Regions from separate parts of the Micromonospora sp. NPDC049257 genome, predicted to be linked through region 1. Evidence: riboswitches for the same ligand, from Rfam matches in the RefSeq annotation. Region 1 holds a riboswitch; the other holds the start of a gene.
The links. A riboswitch is a leader RNA that binds a small molecule or an ion and turns the genes downstream of it on or off. The one in region 1 is predicted to bind cyclic di-AMP.
Positions count from the first base shown of each region.

Region 1 (4,810 bases):
GTGGTGGACGAGTCGCAGGACGTCTCGCCGATGCAGTGGCGGATGGTCGGCCGGCGTGGTCGGCTCGCCTCCTGGACGGTGGTGGGTGATCCGGCGCAGACCGCCTGGACGGGCGACCAGCAGGAGTTGGACCGGGCCCGGGACCAGGCGCTGGGCCGGCGGCGGCGGCACCGGTTCACGCTCTCCACCAACTACCGCAACTCGGCGGAGATCTTCGCGGTGGCGGCGGCGGAGATCCGCCGGCTCTATCCCGACCTGGAGTTGCCGAGTGCGGTGCGGTCCACCGGGGTGGAGCCGGTGGCGCTGCACGTGCCGGCGGCGGAGCTGGCCCCGGCGACGGTGGACGCGGTGGACGCGGTGCTGGCCGAGGTGGCCGGGACGGTCGGCGTGATCACGCCGGTGCCGCGCCGCGACGAGGTCGCCGGCTGGTTGGGCGACCGGGGCGGGGCGCGGCTTCAGGTGGTGACGAGTCTCCAGGCCAAGGGCATGGAGTACGACGGGGTGGTGCTGGTCTGCCCCGGGGAGATCCGGGCCGATCCGGGCTCGGGGGTACGGACGCTCTACGTCGCGTTGTCCCGGGCCACCCAGCGCCTCACCACCATCGACCCCACCGGCTGAGCCACCGGCCCCGATCGGCCCGGCCCCTGGTCGAGGGCCACACCGAACGCTTCTGGGTCGTCGGCGACCCCGCTGTCGTGCTGGGTCGACGGCCCCTGCTGTCGCTCCTGGCCGAAGGCCCGGCTGTCACTTGCATACATAGCGATGTGAGCATAGATTGGATCGGGTCCGCAGCGGCGACGGAAGGTGTGGACGTGGGCGCAGGTCATGACCACAGTGCGACGGTCAGTAACGCCGCACACCGGCACCGCGGTCGGCTCTGGGCGGCTTTCGGACTGCTCGCCGTGTTCATGGTGGTCGAGGCGGTGGCCGCGTTCGGCACCGGCTCACTGGCCCTGCTCTCCGACGCCGGCCACATGTTCACCGACGTCCTCGGCATCGGGATGGCCCTGGCGGCGATCACCGCCACCCGGCGGGCCACGCAGGACCCGCAGCGCACCTTCGGCCTCTACCGGCTGGAGGTGCTCGCCGCGCTGGCCAACGCCGTCCTGCTCAGCGGGGTGGCGATCTACGTGCTGATCGAGGCGGTCCGCCGCTTCGGCGAGCCACCCGAGGTGCTGGCCGGCCCGATGCTGGTGGTGGCGGTGCTCGGCCTGCTCGCCAACCTCGTCGCGTTCGGCCTGCTGCGCGAGGGGGCCAAGGAGAGCATCAACCTGCGCGGGGCGTACCTGGAGGTGGTCGGCGACCTGCTCGGCTCCCTCGGCGTGATCGCGGCGGCGCTGCTGATCGCCGGCACCGGCTGGTGGTGGGCCGACCCGGTGGTCGCCGTGGCGATCGGCGTGTTCATCCTGCCCCGCACCTGGCGGCTCGGGCGGGCGGCGGTGCGCATCCTGGTGCAGGCCGCCCCGGAGCATCTCCCGGTGACCGCCGTACACGACCGGTTGACCGCCGTGCCCGGCGTCGCCGAGGTGCACGACCTGCACGTCTGGACGCTCACCTCCGGCATGGACGTCGCCTCGGCCCACCTCACCCTGGCCGGCGACGCCGAGGCCGGCACCGTGCTCGCCGCCGCCCGTGGTGCCCTGCGGGAGGACTTCCACATCGAGCACGCCACTCTTCAGATCGAGCCCCGAGCGACCCCCGGAGCATGCGGCCCGACCCACTGGTGACCCCGACTGCCGCCCTGCGGCCGGGCCGCCGCCCTGCGACCCGGCCGCCGTCTCGTGCCCGGTGGTCGGGCCCACTCTCCGGGAATCGCGCTGTAGATCAACGGCAATTTGCGCCGTTCACACCTTTTGGCAGTATTCACTCTCGTACCCTCAGTCACGAGGTAGGCAGCTGTCCCACGCGTACCGGTAGGCTCGGCTCCGGCCACCGCCAGGCGGCGCCCACCGGCGCCGGCAGTGGCCGCCGCCTAATCGCCCACCAGGGCGAACCGGGGAACCACGTTCCTGGGGTGCATCCGCGTCAGCGGTAGGGATCTTCCGTCCCGAACCCGTCAGCTAACCCGGTCGGCGGCTGACGGAAGGACATCACATGCACGTACGCACCACCACGCGACTACTGGCCGCAGTCGTCACGGCGCTCGCCCTGGGCGTGTCGTCCGCGCCGTTCAGCCCGGCCGTCGCCGCGCCCACCACCCGCCTCGCCGCCCCCGGCGACGACGAGGAGGGCGGCACCCCGGCCCTACGCGACCAGCTCGACGCGGCCAGCAAGGGGTGGCTCGACGCGAAGACCGCCCTCGAGCGCTCCACCCGACGTCAGCAGGAGTTGGACGGCCAGCTCAAGGCCATCGAGGCCCAGCTGGTCACGCAGACCGGCAAGGTCGGCGAGATCGCCGGAGCGGCCTACCGCACCGGCCGCCTCGGGCCGATGTCCGCCCTGCTCAACAGCAACAGCCCCGGTGGCTTCATGGACCGCGCGTCGGCGTTGGAGACGGTCGCGGCCCGGGAGGACCAGGAACTGCGCAAGATGATCGAGACCCGGGACCAGGCCGCCCGGACCCGGGCCGCCGTCAGTCGGGAGATCACCGAGCAGCGCAAGCAGGTCGCCACCATGGGCAAGCGGAAGGATCAGGCCGAACGCGCGCTGGCCGTGGCCGCCGCCGACAAGCCGGCCCCCACCTCCTCCAACGACTCCGGCAGTTCGGAGGGCACGTCCAGCAGCAACGCCAAGGGGGCGCCCCGTAACTCCGACGGTTCCTGGCCGTCCGAGTCGTGCAGCGTCAACGACCCGACCCCGGCCAACGGCTGCATCACCCCGCGTACCCTCAACGCCCTCCAGCAGGCCAAGGCGGCCGGTTTCACCCGGTACGTCTCCTGCCACCGTCCCAGTGGTTCCGGTGAACACCCCAAGGGCCGCGCGTGCGACTTCGCCGCGCAGAAGAACGGCTTCGGCGGGGTGGCCAGCGGCGGCGACCGGACGTACGGCAACAACCTCGCCGCCTACTTCATCCGTAACGCCGACCGGCTCGGCGTGCTCTACGTGATCTGGTTCAAGCGGATCTGGCTGCCGAGCAGCGGCTGGAAGGCGTACAGCGGGGGCAACGGCGACCCGTCCAGCGACCACACCAACCACGTGCACCTGTCGATGTACTGAGCTGGCCCGGTGGCCCGTCCACGACGGGCCACCGGAACACCGCCGACAGCCAACCGGAAGACCGCCCGACGGGCCACCGGAACACCGCCCGACCGCAGGGTCGGGCCCGGTGTCGCAGGTCGGCCCCAGGTCAGCCGGCGGCAGACGGGTCGCCGGCCCGGCCGTCCAGCACCGCGCCGAGCCGGCTGGCCAGCCCGAGGTGAGCGGCGCGGGCCTGCCGGAAGGCGTACCCGAACAACGGTGCCGGCGCGGCGAGGGTGATCTCCACGTCGATCCGCAGCAGGTCACCCTCCGTCCGCAGCCGGGTGTGGTTGCGGACCGTGGTGCCCGGCTGCTGTCGGGCCACCGTCACGATCTCGTCGTCGCCGACCTGCAGGACATCCGCCTGATAGGTGACGGGAAACCGCAGCGGCCCCAACTCCAGCCGATCGGTGATCGCATAGCTGGCCAGGGCGCCCGGCCGGGCGGGCAACCGCCGCACCCGGACGATCAGGGGATGCAGTTCCTCCTGCCGGGACAGGTCGCTCAGCAAGGCCACCGCGTCCGCCTGTGCGCAGCGCGCCTGCACCGTGTAGCTGAAGCTCTCCCGCCGGACCACCGGGCCTCCTGACCGTCGTCGGTCGCACGATCGTGCCGCACCCGGGACGGACTGGCAACGTCCCAGGCCAGCGGGCTCAGGCGGGGCCGGTGGTGCGGTCAGGCGCCCGGCAGCACCTCGGGGGTGGCGGCACCGGCGAAGTATGGCTCCGGAGCGCCGAAGAGACCGAGCAGACCGGTGACCCAGAGCTGCCGGTGCACGAACCGGCTCGGTTCGGTGACGATCAACTTGACCCCACTGACCTCGGCGGTCTGGAACCCGGCGACCATCGCGCTGATCCCGACGGAGTCGATGAAGGTGACCAGTCGCATGTTGAGCTCGATCCGGGCGGGCCGGCCCTTGGCCAGCACCTCGGCGATCGCCTCACGTACCTCGTAGGCGGTGTCGACGTCGATCTCGCCACGAGGGGCGATCTCGATGACACCGGCCGGCAGGACCGACTTCACGATCGACAGGCTCACGCGAGCACCTCCACTCGCCCGTCCCCGGGCGCCTCATCAGTACGCGGGCCGCGACCGAGAGTATTCCTCCGACGGCCTCGGTCGCCACCCCTCGGGATGAGCAATTCGCGGATCCGGACGGACCGGGCCGTCCTTTCCCGCACCGTTGCTGGTCCTGTTCTCTCCGACGAACGGCTCAGCTGGGCCGTTCCAACCGTCCCAGAGTAGCGGTCCGGGTCCACTCCGAGCCGGATGCGGAGGGTCGGGCGAGCCCCGTCCGGCCTCCCGGCGCTGGTTGTGCCCGGTGCCTAGCCTGGGCGAGAGATGGGTCACCACGATCGAGGAGACGGATCGATGCTCAAGAGACTGCTCGGCCTGGCCGGCGTCGGCGCACTGCTCGCTCTCGTGCTCGCCTGCGGCTTCGGCGGTGGCGGGGACGACGACGATGACGACGACGGCGACGATTTCGCCCGCGCGACGTCGGTGGTCCTGGTCCGCTAGCCCCGTGACGTCGGCCCGGTGACCGCGGTCACCGGGCCGACGTCACGGCCGGGACAGGCCGAGTCCCGTCCACCGGTCCGAGGTCACGGTCGGGCCGGGTCGACCAGGACACGGT
Region 1 covers NZ_JBFAQU010000002.1:505,487-510,296, forward strand. Annotated here, with positions in the region: gene AB0K25_RS06190 (AAA family ATPase) at 1-618, shown strand, start outside; gene AB0K25_RS06195 (cation diffusion facilitator family transporter) at 813-1,727, shown strand; cyclic di-AMP (ydaO/yuaA leader) riboswitch at 1,960-2,091, shown strand; gene AB0K25_RS06200 (hypothetical protein) at 2,095-3,156, shown strand; gene AB0K25_RS06205 (SRPBCC family protein) at 3,287-3,754, opposite strand; gene AB0K25_RS06210 (STAS domain-containing protein) at 3,853-4,215, opposite strand; gene AB0K25_RS06215 (hypothetical protein) at 4,549-4,695, shown strand.

Region 2 (4,810 bases), on a different contig from region 1:
CCGGGGCCACCGGTTGGGGCCTGGCCCTGGCGGTGGCCGCGCTGGCCGCCGCCGGCTACGAACGTCGGGTCCGCCCCGACGCCGACATCGTCGCCGAGACGGTGCTGCTGGCCGCCGGCATCCTGGTCGGCTACGCCCGCCGGCTCGACGACGGGTTCGACCCGGTGCTGGCGCTCACCGCGCTGCTGCTGCTGGGCCTGGTGCTGCTGGTGGGACCGCTGCGCGATGCCGGCAACCTGGAGATCCGGGCGGCGAACCTGCCGGTGCGGGCGTGGACCCCGCTGGTCGCCGCCCGGCTCGGCGGCGTACTGCTGGGGCTGCTCGCCGTGGTGGCGGTGGCCGCCGCGTTCGCCCTGCCTGCCGTGCTGGCGCTGGTCGTCGTGCTGGTGGTCGCAGCCGGCTGCGGTGCGGTCGGCCTGGACCTGGCCCGGCGGCGGTTCCGGCCGTCGGGCGGGGGCGGCCCGGTGACCCGGGCGCTGCGCGCGCACCAGCCGGAGTTCCTGCTCTACTTCTCCGCCCCACCCGGCTCGGAATACCAGGTCACCATGTGGCTGCCCTACCTGGAGCGGCTCGGCCGGCCGTTCCTGGTGCTGCTGCGGGAGCCGGAGTTCCTGCCCACGATCGCCGCCGCGACGAGCGCCCCGGTGGTCTACTGCCCCACCCTCAAGGCGATGGACGAGGCGCTGGTGCCCAGCCTGCGGGTGGCGTTCTATGTCAACCACGGGGCGAAGAACAGTCACTGCATCCGGTTCACCCAGCTCACCCACGTGCAGCTGCACCACGGCGACAGCGACAAGGCCCCCAGCGCCAACCCGGTCTCGGCCATCTTCGACAAGATCTTCGTGGCCGGTCCGGCGGCGATCGAGCGGTACGCGCGGGCCGGGGTGGAGATCCCCGCCGAGAAGTTCGTCGTGGTCGGCCGCCCGCAGGTCGAAGCCATCGAGGTACGCCGGGAGGCCCGCCCGCTGACCGCCCCGACCGTGCTCTACACCCCCACCTGGACCGGCCACCACGCCGACGCCAACTACTGCTCGCTGCCGGTGGCCGAGCCGCTGCTGCGCCGGCTGCTCGACCGGGGGGCCACGGTGATCCTGCGCGCCCACCCGTACACCGGGCAGAATCCGGCTTCGGCCCGGCAGTTGGCCCGGCTCACCGAACTGCTCGCCGCCGACCGGACCCGCACCGGCCGGCAGCACCTGTGGGGGGCGGCGGCCAGCCGCGAGCTGAGCCTGACCGAGTGCGTCAACCGCTCCGACGCGCTGGTCTCCGACGTCTCCGGGGTCATCTCCGACTACCTCTACTCCGGCAAGCCGTACGCGGTGACCGACCTGGGCGTCGACGGCGACGAGTTCCTGGACCGGTTCCCGCTGGCCCGCTCCGGTTACGTGCTGCGCCGGGACATGGCCAACCTGGACGAGGTGCTGACCGGGCTGCTGGACACCGACCCGTTGGCGGCGGCCCGCTGGCAGACCCGCCGCCGTTACCTGGGCGACTTCCCCGCCGACGCGTACGCCGAGGGTTTCCTGGCCGCGGCCCGCCGCGAGCTGGAACCGGGCTGGGCCCCGCCGACCCCCCGTGCCCCCGCCGCCCCCCTCTCCCCCCACGCCTGACCCGCACCCGCCTCCGCCCACACCCGCTCGCGCCCGCACCCGCACCCGCTCGCGCCCGCCTCCGTCGGCAAGATCGTGCTCGATCCATGTTGTAGTGGCCTCCTCGTCGCAGGAGGCCACTACAACCATGTTCGAGCACGATCTTCGTCCGGCCGGCCGGGTCGACCCGGGGACAGCGAACCGCCCCGGCCACCCGTGGTCGGGCGGCCGGGGCGGGTGGGGTGGCTCGGTCAGGCGGAGTAGCCCCGGGTGGCGATCCAGTTCGCCAGGGTGGTCACGCTGACCCAGTAGGCCGGCAGCGACGGGTCGGCCGAGTCGGCGATCCGCACGGTACGACCGTTGTCCCGGTAGCCCACGGCGGCGATGTAGTGGCCGCCGGGGAAGGAGTGCCAGCCGCCGTCGAGGTCGGTGGCGTCCCCGGCCACGTTCGCGACCACGGCCCGCTTGTCGGCGACCGCCGCGACCACGTCGGCCCGCAGCCGGTCGATCTGCGCGTCGCTCGGCGTGCCGGCGAACATCCTGGTCCGGTACGGGTCACCCTTGACCACGGCGTTGAGCACCCGGGTGGTGTCCTCGGCCGAGTTGGTGCCCATCTCGGTGGTGCCCAACAGGGCGGCGAGGTCGTCCTGGCCGCGCTCGATGCCGGCCGCGCTGAGCGCGTTGCGGACCGCCGCCGGGCCGCAGTAGTAGTAGGTGGTCTGGGCCTGGTAGTCGTAGCGCAGGACCTTCGACGACGGCGGCTTCGGGGCCGCCTTGCGGGTCAGGTCCGGGTCGGCGGTGGCCCTGGCCTTCGCCCGGGTGACGCGCGGCGACGGGGCGTCGCTCGCCGACGGGCTGGCCGAGGGGGTGGCCGACGGGCTGGTCGGGGCGGGGACGGCGACCCGGGCCTGGGCGCGGCTGGCGACGTCGTCGAGGCGGGGGGCGGTCTCGGCCACGGCGGTGGCGCGCTGCTGGCCGGTCGGGGCGTCGTCGACCCCGGCGGCCAGGGCGGTGCCACCGGCGGCCAGGACGAGGACCGCCGCCGAGCCGACGACCATCCGGTACGGGCGTCGGGTGCCCAGTAGGCGGAGCTGTCGTTTCATGTGGTGCTTCACAGGGTGTTCCTCCACGGGGCGAGGCGGCGGGCACAACCCATCGGCACGCGGCGGACACGCCACGCGCGGATCGGGTGTTGCGCCGCTCGTTCGGCAGGGACCGCCCGACGGGGGGCCGGGCGGATCGGCGGCTCGCCCGGCAGGGGCCGGGCGGCGGGGCACAGAGCCGGGTCAGCGCGTCGGGCGCGACGGTCCGGCGGTGCCCCGGCACCGAGGTGGAGGAACTACCGAGGGGGTGGGGTCATGCTGCACGAGGAGGGAACTCCTTCCTTTGCCGCCGACCGGGTTAGCTGACGGATTCGGGCGGGAAGATCGCCCTACCCCGGGCCGTGGCCCGGAGATTCACCCCAGGTGGTGCGTGTGGGTCCCCGGTTCGTGACTGGCACGATTGAGCGGGTCGGCACGGCGTCGCCTCTTGCGATCGGAAACCGCACCGGACCGCAGCGACACTACTGGCCGGTTTCCCCCCTCGCCAAGCCCGTTGAGCTGCACAAACATGGGCTGGACGAGTCAGTTTCGGGGCACTCGGGCACTGACCCGCCACGCGTGGGACGGTCGGAGCGCCCGGGCCCGTCCAGGCGAAAACCCGGACGGCGGGGCACCGACCACCGATGATCGTCGCAGTCGATGTGACCGACTGTGACCAGGTGTCCGGTTTCCACCCGCAGTGACGGCACCCACAACCCGCAGATAACAATTCAGTCCCGCCGACCCGCCGACCCGCCGACCGGTCCGGCTTCGCCAACCAGCGGCCGGCCGACCTGACGGCCGGGTCAGCCGACCCGGGCCGGACGCCAGCGGGTGGCGGGGGCCGGGCGGGTGGCGGACGTCGCCGGACGGGGCAGTGGGACCCGGGTCGGCCGCCACCGTTGCGCCGCCGCGTGTGCCTCGGCAGCCAGCGACCGGGCCGCCTCGGCGGCCAGTTCGGCGTTCCGCCACGCCGCCCGTTCCCGCCCGACCGCAGCCCGGTACGCCGTACGCCGGTCCTCGCGGACCGCGCGGGCCAGCATCACCTCGTGCTCGACCGGGTGCCGACGCGGGTCCCAACCGTCGCGGTGCGCGAAGACGTCCCGCAGCCGCTCCACCGACAACTCTCCCCGCCAGTGCGCCGCCACGGCCTCCTGGTGCAGCCACCGCTCCCGACCGGCGTACTCGGCGGGCGTGCGGGGAGTACGCGGGCTGGGCAGCGCCCGGGCACCGGTGAACCGGCGGGCCAGCGTCTCCGCCTCGTCGTACGCCTGCCAGGCCCGTTCCAGGGCGTCGTGGGCCGCCAGCCAGGCCACGCGGTGGTGGCGGGCCCTCCGGGCGGCTCCGGAGGCGGCGACGGCCACCTCCTCCGCGTAGCGACGCAGGTCGGCGACGGGGGGTGGGGCGTCGGATGCCGGCGCGGCGGCAGTGGCTGCGGCGGCCGGTTGGTCCCGCTCGGGCCGGGCCACCAGGATGGTGATCCCGGTCAGCGCCAGGACGAGCAGCGCGGACCAGATCACGGTGGCGGTCGGGACCTCGATCAGGAACTGGGAGAGCACGGTGTTCACGGTCGACACCTCGCAGGCGGGATGCGGAAGAGGAGGCCGTACCGGCGGCGGGAACATCCGGCCGGACGGTGCGGGTGTGGTGCGTGGCGGAGGCGGTCGCGGGTGGGTCGGCCCCCGCGTGGGCGGTCAGCCCGCCGGGGGTGCCCGGGGGGCGGTGGCGACGGGTGTTCGACCGGCCGGCAGCGCCGGGGGCGGGGCGCTCCGTGCGACGCCGGCCGGCACGACGGCGTCGACCCGGTCTGCCGTCGGCACGGCCAGCACCACGGCGGCCCGGTCCGCTGCCGGCACGGCGAGCACCACGGCGACGGCCCGATCTGCGGCGACGCCGGCCGGGTCGGCCTCCTGCCCACCGCTGCGGATGCCGGTCGGGGTGGCCGGGGCTCCGGCCGCGTGCAAGGACAGCGACGCGTCGACCGGCAGGGCGGCTGCCGCCGGCCCCGGGTCGAACGACGCCGGGCCGGGCAGCGACGGGCCGGCGACGGCGAACGCGATCGCGACAGCCAGGCCGGTCAGCAGCCGGGACCACCAGCGGGCGACCCACCACAGCGGACTGGTGAGTGCGGCCGGGAGC
Region 2 covers NZ_JBFAQU010000010.1:194,107-198,916, forward strand. Annotated here, with positions in the region: gene AB0K25_RS17515 (CDP-glycerol glycerophosphotransferase family protein) at 1-1,610, shown strand, start outside; gene AB0K25_RS17520 (C39 family peptidase) at 1,841-2,692, opposite strand; cyclic di-AMP (ydaO/yuaA leader) riboswitch at 2,965-3,109, opposite strand; gene AB0K25_RS17525 (hypothetical protein) at 3,478-4,239, opposite strand; gene AB0K25_RS17530 (hypothetical protein) at 4,366-4,810, opposite strand, start outside.
Region 2: linked by a shared signal. The riboswitch ahead of AB0K25_RS17520 (C39 family peptidase) and the one ahead of AB0K25_RS06200 (hypothetical protein) in region 1 are both predicted to bind cyclic di-AMP.